DNA from 2 places in the Streptomyces sp. NPDC002698 genome. Region 1 is predicted to be linked to the other one. Evidence: predicted binding sites of a transcription regulator. Region 1 holds the regulator's gene; the other holds the start of a gene.
The links. The regulator HspR, encoded in region 1, represses chaperone genes until heat shock. The targets are predictions, from matches to a motif close to TTGAGNNNNNNNNNCTCAA.
Positions count from the first base shown of each region.

Region 2: a site for HspR is predicted at 3,201-3,219, ahead of lon (endopeptidase La). Genes of this name have one in related genera too.

Region 1 covers NZ_JBIAQM010000006.1:249,293-256,486, forward strand. Annotated here, with positions in the region: gene ACFYW9_RS12035 (helix-turn-helix transcriptional regulator) at 53-1,045, shown strand; gene ACFYW9_RS12040 (LuxR C-terminal-related transcriptional regulator) at 1,113-2,177, opposite strand; gene ACFYW9_RS12045 (sugar ABC transporter substrate-binding protein) at 2,895-3,977, opposite strand; gene ACFYW9_RS12050 (heat shock protein transcriptional repressor HspR) at 4,680-5,132, opposite strand; gene dnaJ (molecular chaperone DnaJ) at 5,140-6,327, opposite strand; gene grpE (nucleotide exchange factor GrpE) at 6,361-7,020, opposite strand; gene dnaK (molecular chaperone DnaK) at 7,017-7,194, opposite strand, start outside.
Region 2 covers NZ_JBIAQM010000001.1:370,530-377,723, reverse strand. Annotated here, with positions in the region: gene ACFYW9_RS01650 (lysozyme) at 1-610, shown strand, start outside; gene lon (endopeptidase La) at 764-3,178, opposite strand; gene ACFYW9_RS01640 (hypothetical protein) at 3,370-3,648, shown strand; gene ACFYW9_RS01635 (spermidine synthase) at 4,147-4,824, shown strand; gene ACFYW9_RS01630 (response regulator transcription factor) at 4,938-5,675, shown strand; gene ACFYW9_RS01625 (HAMP domain-containing sensor histidine kinase) at 5,738-6,877, shown strand; gene ACFYW9_RS01620 (multifunctional oxoglutarate decarboxylase/oxoglutarate dehydrogenase thiamine pyrophosphate-binding subunit/dihydrolipoyllysine-residue succinyltransferase subunit) at 7,159-7,194, shown strand, end outside.

The DNA.
Region 1 (7,194 bases):
CAGCAGCGATGCATCATGTTCCTGCACGTTCAGGACCCTGGGGGGTGGAGATTTGCCCACAAACAACTCACAACCGACACATCCCCACGCTGTCACCACGTTGTGTGACGAAGGAACACGCCTTTACGCCAGTGCGTTGCACTCCGGCCGCATCACCCGGGTCGAAGTGGAAACGGCCCCTTGCCTCTTGGAGTTCGCGCTGCTTCATCCCGACCCCGACGACGAGAAGTGGCTGCGTCCCGTCCCTCCGTCGGTCGCGCTCGCCCAGCGCCTGCAGCCCCTGGAACGGGAGATCCAGGAACGCCGGCGGCTCGCGATCGAACTGACCGACTCCTTCGACCCGTTCATCGCGATCAGCACACAGAGCACCGCGAGTATCCACGCGATCACCGTCCTGGAGGGATTCGACCGGATCAACGCGGCGCTCAATTCGGCCACCGCCGAGTGCCAGACGGAGATGCTGACGATCCAGCCGGGCGGAGGCCGGCCCGCCGACGCCCTGATGCAGGCCCTGGAGCGCGACAGGCCGCTCACCGACCGGGGCGTGCGCATCCGCACGCTGTACCAGCACACCGCGCGGCACAGCCAGGGGACGCTCGCCTACGTGGAGCGCATATCCGGCGGCCGGATCCAGGTGCGCACCCTGGAGGAACTCATCGAGCGGCTGATCGTCTTCGACCGGACCGTCGCCTTCATCCCGGCCAGCGACGACCGGCGGGTCGCCCTCGAACTCCGCCACCCCGGACTCGTGCTGTACCTGAGCAAGGTCTTCGAGCAGCTCTGGCAGCGGGCGGTCCCGCTCACCGAGAACGTCCCGAACGATGTCGGCCCCAACGGCGTCACCGGCGTCCAGCGTTCCATCGCCAAACTGCTCATCGAGGGGCACGTGGACGAGGCCATCGCCCGCCGCCTGGGCATGAACGTCCGCACCTGCCGCGCCCACATCGCCAAGCTGGCCTCCGCCCTCGGCAGCGGGAGCCGGGCCCAACTCGGCTTCCTGATAGCGCAGTCGGGACTCCTGGACCAGCCCGAGGGAGGGGAGTGACCCCGCCGGCGCCAGATCGCCGGGCGCGCCCGGCCGGGCTCCGGAAGCCTCGCCCGGACCGCCGTCCTCAGCGGCCGGCCGGGGATCCGCGGTCGGACACGGCGGGCGCTCCCGACGCGGCCTCCGCGACGGGGACCGGCTCGAATCCGGGGGAACGCTGCGGCCCGTCGAGACCCGCCTGGGCGATCCGCACGCCCAGCTGCGTCCGGCTCGCCGCGCCCAGCGTCTCCGAGAGCCGGGCGATGTGCGCCCGGCAGGTCCGCACACTGATGCCCAGCCGCTCCGCGACGACCGCGTCCTGATGCCCCTCGGCGAGCAGCGCCGCGATGGACCGCTCCCGGTGGGTGATGCCCTCGATGCCCGTCGAGGGCATGGGTGAGGTCAGAGGGATCCCGAGGCGCCACAGCCGTTCGAAGACCGTCACCAGGTAGTCCACCAGCGCGGGGTGGCGCAGCTCCAGCGCGATCGTGCGGTCCGAGTTGGCGGGGATGAAGGCGACCGTGCGGTCGAACAGGATGAGCCGCTCCACGACCTCGTCGAGGGTACGGGCCTCGGCGGCGTCGCCCATCAACTCCATGTAGTTCAGGAGGCCTTGGCCGTGCCGGGCCACGTGGGTGTACAGATCGCGCATCCGCACCCCGCGCCGGCGCATCTCCAGCGCCCGGTGCAGTCCCTCGACGAGTTCGTCCTCGCGCCGGATGCCGCCCGGCTGCACGGTCAGGACCTCACGGGTGCACTCCTCGGTCGCCTTGTCCATGGCGGCATGGATCCGCGGCAGCCCGTCCAGGACCCGTATCGCCACCCCTTCGGCCGGCGCCCGCACCCGGCCGCCGAGGCCCGCGTACCACTCGAAGGCCGACACCGCGTCGCCCACCCGCGCCTGGCTCGCGCTGACTTCCTCGTACACGCCCCGCAGGAGCCGGGTCATGACCTCCTGGGGCGAGGTCGGCACCAGCCAGTCCATGTCGTCCGGGTCGGGGTGCAGCAGCGCCAGTTCCAGCAGGCACGGCACCGCCTCGGCGTCCTCGCGGGGCACCCGGCCCCGGCGCACGGCCCGGGAGTACACCCGGTCGCCCGCATCGCACAGCCGGTCAGCGCCGTGCGGATGCCTGTCCGTCCCGTGCCCGGCCATCTCCCACCCCTGGCTCCAGCTCCAACCCCTGGCGTGAGCCCCGCGTCAGGGCGTCCTCCGCAGCGCAACTATGCGCGGACGCGACCGGCATCGCAACAAGGCTGCGCGGGCGAGGAGCGTCCGTTCGCCCCTGCTCGTCCCCATAAATCCTGACCTCCGCCACTCCCCTTGCAACAAGCTGAAGGGCCGCCGCCCGGACCCCCGGACGCGTCCCGGAGCACGCTCCGGGACGCTTCGCCCGAATCCCCAACTCCGGCCACTTACGGGGGACTTGCGGCGAGCGCACCCGCCCGGCCGCAGCCGGTGACGGCGCTCCGCCCCAGGAACCGGAGGCCGCGCGGAAGCGGGCACCGCGACGAAAGTCCACCGGCCCCGCAGAGCGACCTGAACGGCACCCGCGGTGAGCGCGGGACGGTGGGCGCGGGGCGGTGGGCGCGGGGCGACGAGCGCGGGGCGACGAGCGCGGGACGATCACGCCGAAGGGGGCGTGCGGCCCCGGAGTGCGCCGCAGGGGCCCTGGGTGCGCCGGGGCGGCGGTGCGGGGCTCCGGAGCGGCGGGAGGCCGCGCAGCGCGCCCCTGAGGGCTTTCCGGGCCGGGGCGGTACGGGAACGGGAACGGCCCCGGCCGCGGGTGGGCGCCGTCGGCGCGCACCCGCGAGCGGGGCCGGAACCGTGCTCGCCGGCCGTCCCGGTTCCGGGACGGTCTGGCGGAGCGTCCTACTTGATGCCGAGCGAGCTGCAGAGCGCCTTGTAGGCCGCCGTGCAGATCTTGTCGACGGGGTAGATGCCGTCCTGGACGACCGTGTCCGCGATGTTCTCCTTGGTGAGGGCCACCACGGGCACGAGCTGGGACGGGACGTCCTTGTTCGTGGGGCTGCTGACCTTGTCGCGGGTGAGCGCGTCGAACTCGATCGTCCGTCCCTGGACCCGGGCGACGGCCATCTCGGCGGCGGCGTTGGCCTCCTGCGGGTACGACTTGTACACGCTCATGTACTGGTCGCCCTTGATGATCCGCTGCACGGCGATGAGCTCGGAGTCCTGACCGGTGACCGGCGGCACCTTGCTGACACCCGCGGCCTTGAAGACGTCGATGACCGCGCCCGCGATGCCGTCGTTGGCGGCGTAGACACCGGCGATGTTGCTCAGCCCCACGGCCTGGATGGACTTCTCCATGTTGGCCTTGGCGTTGACCGGGTTCCAGTCCTTGGTGTCGTACTCGCTGGCGACGATCACCTTGTCCTTGAGCTCGGACTCGGCGCCCTTCTTGAACTGCGCGGCGTTCGGGTCGGTCACCGAGCCGTTCATCATGATGATCTTCTTCGAGGCGGTGTCGGAGCCCAGCGCGGCGACCAGCGCCTTGCCCTGGGTCTCGCCGACCAGCTCGTTGTCGAAGGAGATGTACGCGTCGATCGGACCCTGCGCCAGGCGGTCGTAGGCGATGACCGGGATCCCGGCCTCCTTGGCCTTGCGCACGCCCTTCGCGATCGACACCGAGTCCACGGCGTCCACGAGGATGACGTCGACCTCGTCGTCGATCATCTGCTGCATCTGGCGGAGCTGCTTGGCGGCGTCCTGCTCAGCGTTCAGGTAGAGGACGTCACCCTTCTTCTCGGTGAGCTTCTGAACCTGCTCCCGGATGATCGGGTAGTCGAACTTCTCGTAACGGGTGTTCTCCTTCTCCGGAAGGAGCAGACCGACCGTGATGTCGTCGCCCTTCGTGGCGCTGGCCGTGCTGCCACTCCCACCGAAGTCGACCACGCCGCATCCGGCGAGGGTGAGGGCCGTGGCGGATGACGCCACGGCTATGACGGTACGGCGGAGGCCGGTGTTACGAGTCTTCACATCAGGTGCCTTCCGGGCGAGGTTGCAGCATTGCGACCCAGGTGGCTGAAAGCCAACGCGGCGATCACCTCAGCGTCAAGGAGTAACCACTTAACGAGATGGCAACGGCGTTTCGTGTTCCACAAGTGAACGCGACGGGAAAAGACTACGCCCATCCATCGACCGATCCCCTCAGCTTCACCTTCTGTCATTCACAAGGACATCCGACGTCCGTTCACAGGAGTCGCGGTCGCCGACGGTTTTTAACCGCCGTTGACGACCGGTCAGACTCGAAGGAACACATGGACAAGGGCACTCCCACGCGAGGCGCCCCCACCTCGGCCCCCGCGCCCACCCCCACGAGCGGACCACTCGGCGCGGCCCACGCGGCCGCCCCCATAGTGACCAAGCGCACACCGCCGCTTCATTGACGGCATTTCACCGCGAACACCTCTTATCGCCGCCCCCTCGCGCTCGACGAAAGGGGCAGCCCGAGCCCCCACTATCGGGCTTATATGGACGACATGCGCAAAACAGACCTCAGGGGGAACATTTCAGCCACTCGGTCAAAAACGGTCAACCTCACCGCTCCGGCCGGAAAACGCGGGCGCGCGAAAGGGCCCGGAGGTGATGACCTCCGGGCCCTTCACGTTCGTCCGGTACCGCCCGGGCGACCGGGTTCTAGTCGGCCGCCCGCTTGGGACGCCACACCACCAGCGCGCTGGTCTGCTGGACCTCCTGGTACGGGACCAGGTCACGCCGGTAGGAGGCGTGTACGGCGGCCTCGCGCTGCTGCATGGCGGCCGCGGCGCCGTCGAGGGCCGACTCCAGCTCCGCGACACGGGACTGGAGCGCGGCCACCTGGTTCTCCAGCTCGATGATGCGCTTGATGCCGGCGAGGTTGATGCCCTCGTCCTGCGACAACTGCTGGACGGTGCGCAGCAGCTCGATGTCGCGGGCCGAGTAACGGCGGCCCCGGCCGGCCGTGCGGTCGGGAGAGACCAGACCGAGCCGGTCGTACTGACGCAGGGTCTGCGGGTGCAGTCCGGAGAGCTGGGCCGCCACCGAGATGACGTAGACCGGGGTCTCCTCGGTCAGTTCATAGGGGTTGCGTCGACGACCGGTCGTGTCCATGGCTCCGTCATGCTCCCTTCGCGACCTGGAACAGCTCCGCCCGCGGATCCTCACCCGCGGTCGCCTCGCGATACGCCTCGAGCGCGTCACGAGCCTTGTCGGACAGGTCCTGGGGGACCGCCACCTCGACGGTGACCAGGAGGTCGCCCCGGGTGCCGTCCTTGCGGACCGCACCCCTGCCCCGGGCGCGCATGGTCCGTCCGTTGGGCGTGCCCGGCGGCAGCTTCAGGGTCACCGGGGGGCCGCCCAGCGTCGGGACCTTCACCTCGCCGCCCAGTGCCGCCTCCGCGAAGGTGACGGGCACGGTGACGGTGAGGTTGTCGTCCTTGCGGCCGAAGACCGGGTGGGCGTCCACATGGACGGTGACGTACAGGTCACCGGCCGGGCCGCCCCGCTCGCCCGGCGCGCCCTTGCCCCGCAGCCGGATCCGCTGGTTGTCGCTGACCCCCGCGGGAATGCGGACCTGCATCGTGCGGGACGACTTGGCCCGCCCGCTGCCCGCGCACTCCATGCAGGGGTGCTCCGCGATCAGGCCGCGGCCCTTGCAGTCCGGGCAGGGGTCCGTGAGCGAGAACCCGCCGCCCGAACCCCGCGCCACCTGGCCGGTGCCGACGCAGGTCGGGCACACGCGCGGTGTGCCGTTCTTGTCGCCGGTTCCCGAACAGGCCTTGCAGGGTGCCTGCGAGGTCATGCGCAGCGGAACGGTCGCGCCGTCCACCGCCTCCGTGAAGGAGAGCGTGACCTCGGTGTCGATGTCCTGGCCGCGCCTGGGCTGCGTACGCGTGCCCGTGGCGGGGCCGCCGCGGTTGAACAGGCCCCCGAAGACGTCACCTATGCCGCCGCCGAAGCCGCCGGCTCCTCCCGCTCCCTGGCCCTGGGCACCGCCTCCGAAGAGGTCGCCCAGGTCGAAGTTGAAGTTGCCGCCGCCCGCGCCGGGACCCGGCCGGAAGCCACCGCTGCCGAAGAGGGCGCGTGCCTCGTCGTACTCCTTGCGCTTCTTGGGGTCGCCGAGCACGTCGTTCGCCTCGGAGATCTCCTTGAAGCGCTCCTCGGCCTTGACGTTGCCCTTGTTGGCGTCCGGGTGGAACTCGCGGGCGAGCTTCCGGTACGCCTTCTTGATCTCGGCCTCGGTGGCGTCCTTGGGGACGCCGAGGACCTTGTAGAAGTCCTTCTCGATGAAGTCCTTGGTGCTCATCCCCGACGTCCCTCCTTCCTCGTCCGTTCAAGCTCAGCCCTCGTCCGGGCCACCGCTCTCCTTGTCCTCAGCCGACTCGGCCTGATCCTCGGCCTTGACCGGCTGCGCCCCGGGCTGCGGCTCGGCGACGGCCACCCGCGCGGGGCGGATGGTGCGTTCGCCGAAGCGATACCCCGGCTGCAGAATCGCCACGCACGTCGTCTCCGTGACGTCCGGCGCGTACGAGTGCATCAGTGCCTCGTGGATCGTCGGGTCGAAGGGCTCGCCCTCCTTGCCGAACTGCTGGAGCCCCATCTTCGCCGCGACGGTCTCCAGCGATTCGGCGACGGACTTGAATCCGCCGACGAGCTCGCCGTGGTCCCGCGCGCGGCCGATGTCGTCGAGCACGGGCAGGAGTTCGGTCAGGAGGCTCGCCACGGCGACCTCCCTGACCGCGATCCGGTCGCGCTCGACACGGCGGCGGTAGTTCTGGAACTCGGCCTGGAGCCGCTGGAGGTCCGCGGTGCGCTCGGTCACTGCCATGCGCGCCTGGTCCAGCTGGGCCGTCAGGCCGGTCAACTGTGCTGCTGCGTCCCCGTCCGGGGCCGCCGCCCCCTCCGCAGAGGGGGTGGCGGACTGCGGCTCGGCGTCGTCAGAGGTGGCGCCGGAAGGGACGTCGGGCTGCTCTTCGAAGCCCGGGGTCTCCTCCGTCACGCGGCACCGTCCCGGCGGTCCTCGTCGACGATCTCGGCGTCGACGACGTCGTCGTCGGCCTTCGGGGCCTCGGCGCCGTGGGCGTCGCCGCCCGCGGCCTGGGAAGCCTGGGCGTCGGCGTACATGGCCTGGCCGAGCTTCTGCGAGACCGCGGCGACCTTCTCCGTGGCGGTG
Region 2 (7,194 bases), on a different contig from region 1:
GGACGTGGCCGGCTACCAGGGCAACGTCGCCTGGTCGACGCTGTGGAACAGCGGGGTCAGGTGGGCCTACACCAAGGCGAGCGAGGGGACGTACTACACGAACCCGTACTTCGCCCAGCAGTACAACGGCGCGTACAACATCGGCATGATCCGCGGGTCGTACCACTTCGCGACCCCGGACACCACGACCGGTGCCGCCCAGGCCAACTACTTCGTCGACCACGGCGGCGGCTGGTCGGGCGACGGCAGGACGCTGCCCGGCACCCTCGACATCGAGTGGAACCCGTACGGGGCCGCCTGCTACGGCAAGACGCAGAGCGCGATGGTCAGCTGGATCAGCAGCTTCCTCACCCAGTACAGGGCCAGAACGGGCCGTGACGCGGTGATCTACACGGCCGCGAGCTGGTGGACCCAGTGCACCGGCAACTACAGCGGCTTCGCGTCCGCCCATCCCCTGTGGATCGCGCGGTACGCCTCCGATCCGGGGACGCTCCCGGCGGGCTGGGGCTTCTACACGATGTGGCAGTACACGTCGTCGGGCCCGACGGTCGGGGACCACGACAAGTTCAACGGTGCGCTCGACCGGGTGCAGGCACTGGCCAACGGCTGACAGACACCTGACGTACAGCAGGACAGCAGGACAGCCGGCGTACGGCGAAGGCGCCCGACGCTCTTCGACTTGGCGCTCGACGCATGGCGCATGGCACGGCGAAGGCCCGGGCCTCCCTCACGGGACCCGGGCCTTCCCTTCCGGCAGCGTCCGTCACGCCGCTACCGGAACCTCCGGCACCGCGCCGTTCGTCGCCGGCGCCAGTGCCAGCTCCAGGACCTGGCGGACGTCCGTGACGGTGTGGACGTCGAGCTTCTCCAGGACCTCGGCCGGGACGTCGTCCAGATCGGCCTCGTTGCGCTTGGGGATGATCACGGTCGTGACACCCGCCCGGTGCGCGGCGAGCAGCTTCTGCTTCACCCCGCCGATCGGCAGGACCCGGCCGGTCAGCGAGACCTCACCGGTCATGGCCACATCGGTGCGGACCAGCCGGCCCGACAGCAGCGACGCCAGGGCGGTCGTCATCGTGACGCCCGCGCTCGGGCCGTCCTTGGGGACCGCGCCCGCCGGGAAGTGGATGTGCGCGCCCCGGTCCTTCAGGTCGCCGACGGGGAGTTCGAGCTCCGCGCCGTGCGAGCGCAGGAAGGAGAGCGCGATCTGCGCCGACTCCTTCATCACGTCCCCGAGCTGGCCGGTGAGGGTCAGACCGGCCGCGCCCGTCTCCGGGTCGGCCAGCGACGCCTCCACATAGAGGACGTCACCGCCCGCGCCGGTGACCGCGAGACCCGTGGCGACGCCGGGCACCGCCGTACGGCGCTCGGCCGGGTCCTGCGCCGACTCGGGCACGTGGTGCGGGCGCCCGATGAGCTCGCGCAGATCGGTGTCGGTCACCGTGAACGGCAGCTCCCTGCGGCCCAGTTCGTGCTGGGCCGCCACCTTGCGCAGCAGCCGGGCGATGCCCCGCTCCAGGTTCCGTACGCCCGCCTCCCGGGTGTACTCCCCCGCGAGCTTGCGCAGCGCGCTCTCGTCGAGGACGACCTCGTCCTTCTCCAGGCCCGCCCGCTCCAGCTGACGCGGCAGCAGGTGGTCCCGGGCGATGACGACCTTCTCGTCCTCGGTGTAGCCGTCCAGGCGGACCAGCTCCATACGGTCGAGCAGGGCCTCCGGGATGGCCTCCAGGACGTTGGCCGTGGCGAGGAACACGACGTCGGAGAGGTCGAGTTCGACCTCCAGGTAGTGGTCGCGGAAGGTGTGGTTCTGCGCCGGGTCGAGGACTTCGAGCAGCGCCGCCGCCGGGTCGCCCCGGAAGTCGGAGCCGACCTTGTCGATCTCGTCGAGCAGGACCACCGGGTTCATCGACCCGGCCTCCTTGATGGCGCGCACGATCCGGCCGGGCAGCGCGCCGACGTACGTACGGCGGTGTCCGCGGATCTCGGCCTCGTCCCGGACGCCGCCGAGGGCGACGCGGACGAACTTGCGGCCCATCGCGTGCGCGACGGACTCGCCGAGCGAGGTCTTGCCGACGCCGGGCGGGCCGACGAGCGCGAGCACGGCGCCGCCGCGCCGGCCGCCGACGACTCCGAGACCGCGCTCGGAGCGCCGCTTGCGCACGGCGAGGTACTCGGTGATGCGCTCCTTCACGTCGTCCAGACCGGCGTGCTCGGCGTCGAGCACGGCCTGGGCGCCCCGGATGTCGTACGCGTCCTCGGTCCGTTCGTTCCACGGCAGCTCCAGGACGGTGTCGAGCCAGGTCCGGATCCAGCTGCCCTCGGGCGACTGGTCACTGGACCGCTCCAGCTTCTCGACCTCCTTGAGGGCGGCCTCGCGGACGCTCTCGGGAAGGTCGGCGGCCTCGACCCGGGCGCGGTAGTCGTCGGACTCGTCCTCGCCGTCCTCTCCCTTGAGGTCGCGCAGTTCCTTGCGTACGGCTTCCAGCTGGCGCCTCAGCAGGAACTCGCGCTGCTGCTTGTCGACGCCCTCCTGGACGTCCTTGGCGATGGACTCGGCGACGTCCTGCTCGGCGAGGTGCTCGCGGAGCTGTTCGGTGGCGAGCTTCAGCCGGGCCACCGGGTCGGCGGTCTCCAGCAGCTCGACCTTCTGTTCCACGGAGAGGAACGGTGAGTAACCGGCATTGTCGGCGAGGGCGGAGACGTCGTCGATCTGCTGCACCCGGTCCACGACCTGCCAGGCGGCGCGCTTGCGCAGCCAGCTCGTGGCCAGGGCCTTGTATTCCTTCACCAGGTCGGTGACCCGGCCGGGCAGCGGGTCGGGCACGGTCTCCTCGACCCGGGTGCCCTCGACCCACAGTGCCGCGCCGGGACCCGTGGTCCCCGCGCCCACCCTCACGCGCCCACGCCCTCGGATCAGCGCGCCCGGGTCACCGTCGGCCAGCCGGCCGACCTGCTCGACCGTGCCGAGCACACCGGTGCTCGCGTAGGTCCCGTCGATGCGTGGCACCAGGAGTACCTGAGGCTTTCCCGGCGTTGAACGGGCGGCGGCCTGAGCGGCCTCCACCGCGGCCCGCACATCGGGGTCGTTCAGATCCAGCGGAACCACCATTCCGGGCAGCACTACCTCGTCGTCGAGCGGCAGCACGGGCAGAGTGAGTGATGCGGACGTCGAAGCCATGATCTCCCCTTCGGCAGTCAAGTTGAGCTATGCCGACTCAATGCACGGGGACTCCGCAATGTTCCCCGGAGGCCGTTCGCTGTGAGCGATCGCTTGCGAACCCGGTGCGGGCGTCCCGGCCCCTGGACTCCGGGGCCTCGCGGGCCGTCCCCGGGATGCGAGGTGGCCACCGGCCTCGGATGGTTGGAGTCATGAACCATCACCTCGCCCAGAACAAGATCGAAATCGACACCCGGCTCGTCACGGCCGGCGCCGTGCTCACCGCGGCCGGTGCCCTGGTGGCGTGCACCGGCATGGTCATCGCCGCCGCCGCCGTGTTCGCCGCGGGCCGGCGCATGCTCCGCGCCATGGATGTGCCTCCCTCGCAGGTGGCGGCCATGAAGTGGCGGCAGGCCAAGGAGGCCTCCCTGGCGGGCGCGCAGGCCTGGCAGTCCGCGTCCGACGCCCAGAACGGGGCGCCCCACCGTTGACCGGGCGCCCCGTCGTCCCTCCTATGGCTCAACGGGTCGCTTCCTGTCCGCGAGGGGACGGACGAAGAGGCCCGTGAGCCGCCCGGGCAGTGGCCGGCGGACGGCCGCCCGGGCAGTGGCCGGCGGACGGCCGCCCGGGCAGTGGCCGGCGGACGGCCGCTCGGGCAGTGGCCGGTGGATGCGAAAACTCGGCCGGTGAGAGTGGAGGCCCAGCCGACGGAGGGTGGAGACCCTGCCGGCGAGGGCGGAAGCCCAGCCGACGGAGGGTGGAGGCCCAGCCGGTGAGGGTGGAAGCCCGGGTCGGCGTGGCTGGACGCCCAGCCGGTGAGGGCGGAGGCCCGGGTCGGCGGTCGCCGAGGGGTCGCCTGGGCCGTGCCCGAGGCTTCCGGACCGCGCCGCGTCAACCTCGCGGTGCCCGCCGTCACCCCGTCACGCCATCCCCCCGTTCCTCGGCGAATTCCCGCGACCCGTACAGGTGAAAATGCCAGGATGGCGGCCATGACCGCCTCGTACGAGACTCCCGAAGTCATCGACCGCCGTCAGAGCCCGTACGGCGAGGTCGTGCTGCGGCGCCACGGAGCACTGCTCCAGATCATCGCCAACGGGTGTTTCCTGATGGACACGTCCGACGGGCGTTCCGAGCGGCTGCTCATGGACGCGGCGTACGACGCGCTGGACGGGCGCCCGGAACCGAGCGTGCTGATCGGGGGGCTCGGCGTCGGGTTCTCGCTGGCGCACGCCGCGGCCGACCGCCGCTGGGGACGCATCACCGTTGTCGAGCGCGAACGGGCCGTCATCGACTGGCACCGGGGCGGCCCGCTCGCCGCGCTGTCCGCCGAGGCGCTCGCCGATCCGCGCACCGACATCGTCGAGAGGGACCTCGTCGACTACGTCAATGAGATCTCCGACACGTTCGACGCCCTGTGCCTCGACATCGACAACGGACCCGGCTGGACGGTCACCGAAGGCAACGCGGGACTGTACGGTGCGTCCGGACTGGCAAGCTGCGCAAGGGCGTTGAGGCCTGGCGGCGTCCTCGCCGTATGGTCGGCGCAGCCCTCTCCGGAATTTGAAGTTACCTTGCGGAATGCCGGATTCCGACGGGTCCGTACCGAAGTGATCCCCGTTGCCCGGGGCGTTCCCGACGTGGTGCATCTCGCGGTGAGGCCTGGATAGCCGAGGCGCACCCACTGCCCGTACCCTGCTTGCCTGGCGCGGATCATTCAAGCGTCAAGCGCAGTCATGGGATCACCCCACGGATTCCGGAAAGCACACTTCAGGGGCGGGCGATGGAGCAGACACACACCTCCCAGAACGGTACGGCGGCGACCCCGGGCGCTCAGCGCCGGGTTTTGGTCGTCGAGGACGACCCCACGATCGTCGACGCCATCGCGGCCCGTCTGCGAGCCGAGGGATTCCTCGTGCAAACCGCGGGCGACGGCCCGGCCGCCGTCGACACCGCCGAGGCATGGCAGCCCGATCTGCTGATCCTCGACATCATGCTGCCCGGCTTCGACGGTCTGGAGGTCTGCCGGCGTGTGCAGGCCGCCCGCCCGGTGCCGGTGCTGATGCTCACCGCGCGCGACGACGAGACCGACATGCTGGTCGGGCTCGGAGTCGGCGCCGACGACTACATGACCAAGCCGTTCTCGATGCGCGAGCTCGCGGCCCGGGTGCACGTCCTGCTCCGCAGGGTCGAGCGCGCGGTCGTCGCGGCCTCCACTCCGCGCAGCGGCATCCTGCGGCTCGGCGAGCTGGAGATCGACCACGCGCAGCGCCGGGTGCGGGTCCGCAGTGAGGACGTACACCTCACTCCGACCGAGTTCGACCTGCTGGTCTGCCTCGCGAACACCCCGCGTGCCGTACTCTCGCGCGAGCAGCTGCTCGCCGAGGTGTGGGACTGGGCGGACGCCTCCGGTACCCGGACCGTCGACAGCCACATCAAGGCGCTGCGCCGCAAGATCGGTGCCGAGCGGATCCGTACGGTGCACGGCGTCGGCTACGCGCTGGAGACCCCGACTCCCTGAGCCGGGACTCCGCAGGAGGGTCGGGACCCGGGCGACCGGGACCCGGGTGAGGGGCTGATGTGATGAGCGGACCCGGAGAGCGGGGACGCGGGCTCGGCGAGCGCGCGTCCGGTGAGCGCAGGAGCTCGGGCTCCTGGGGCGAGGTGCGACCCTTCTCCATCAAGACGAAGCTGGGCGCGCTGGTCGTCATCTCCGTGCTCATCACCACCGGTCTGTCGATGATCGCGGTGCACACCAAGACGGAGCTCCGCTTCATCACGGTGTTCTCGATGATCGCCACCCTGCTGATCACGCAGTTCGTCGCGCACTCGCTCACCGCGCCGCTGGACGAGATGAACGCGGTGGCCCGCTCGATCTGGCACGGGGACTACACCCGCCGGGTGCGGGACGACCGGCGCGACGAGCTGGGCGACCTGGCCCAGACGATCAACCTCATGGCCGACGAGCTGGAGGCCCAGGACCGTCAGCGCAAGGAGCTCGTGGCGAATGTCTCGCACGAGCTGCGGACCCCCATCGCGGGTCTGCGCGCGGTCCTGGAGAACGTCGTGGACGGCGTCTCGGCCGCCGATCCCGAGACGATGCGCACCGCGCTGAAGCAGACGGAGCGCCTGGGGCGGCTGGTGGAGACCCTTCTCGACCTGTCCCGGCTGGACAACGGCGTCGTACCGCTGCGCAGGCGGCGCTTCGAGGTGTGGCCGTATCTGTCCGGGGTGCTGAAGGAGGCCAACATGGTCGCCTCCGCGCGCGCGGACCTCGCCTCGGGCTCCGGCGGCGGCCACACCCGTAAGGACGTCCATCTGCACCTCGACGTGTCCCCGCCGGAGCTGACCGCGCACGCGGACCCGGAGCGGATCCACCAGGTCGTGGCGAATCTCATCGACAACGCGGTCAAGCACAGCCCGCCGCACGGCCGGGTGACGGTACGGGCCCGGCGGGGCGACCATCCCGAGTCGCTGGCCCTGGAGGTCCTGGACGAGGGGCCCGGCATTCCGAAGTCGGAATGGCACCGCGTCTTCGAGCGGTTCAACCGCGGCGGGGTGCCCGCGCCGCACGGTCCGGGCAGCGACGGCGGTACGGGACTGGGCCTCGCGATCGCCCGCTGGGCGGTGGATCTGCACGGCGGACGCATAGGTGTGGCCGAATCTCAGCGGGGTTGCCGGATCCAGGTCATCCTTCCGGGACTCCCTTCTCTGCCAAGTTGACGTAAAGTTCGAACCGGAGCCGCAAGATCCACCACTGTCGCCGCCGGCGTACACGTGTGATCAGGCACAGGACCGCGTGAGCCGTGCCGCGGCCTCGGGCCGACGTACCCTTTCCCCTGCGGAACCTCGCTTGTTTCCCGCCATTTCCATGGGCGAAACACGGATTCCGATGTGACTTACGCGACGTTGGACGGGCCCGGCCTGACCTTCCCGGCCAGGGAGGCGTAGCCTTTATTCCCGCTGTCCATCACCTTGCGAAGCGGAAGAGGGCGGTTAGCGCCGTGTCGCCACAGTCCCCCAGTAACTCGAGTATCTCG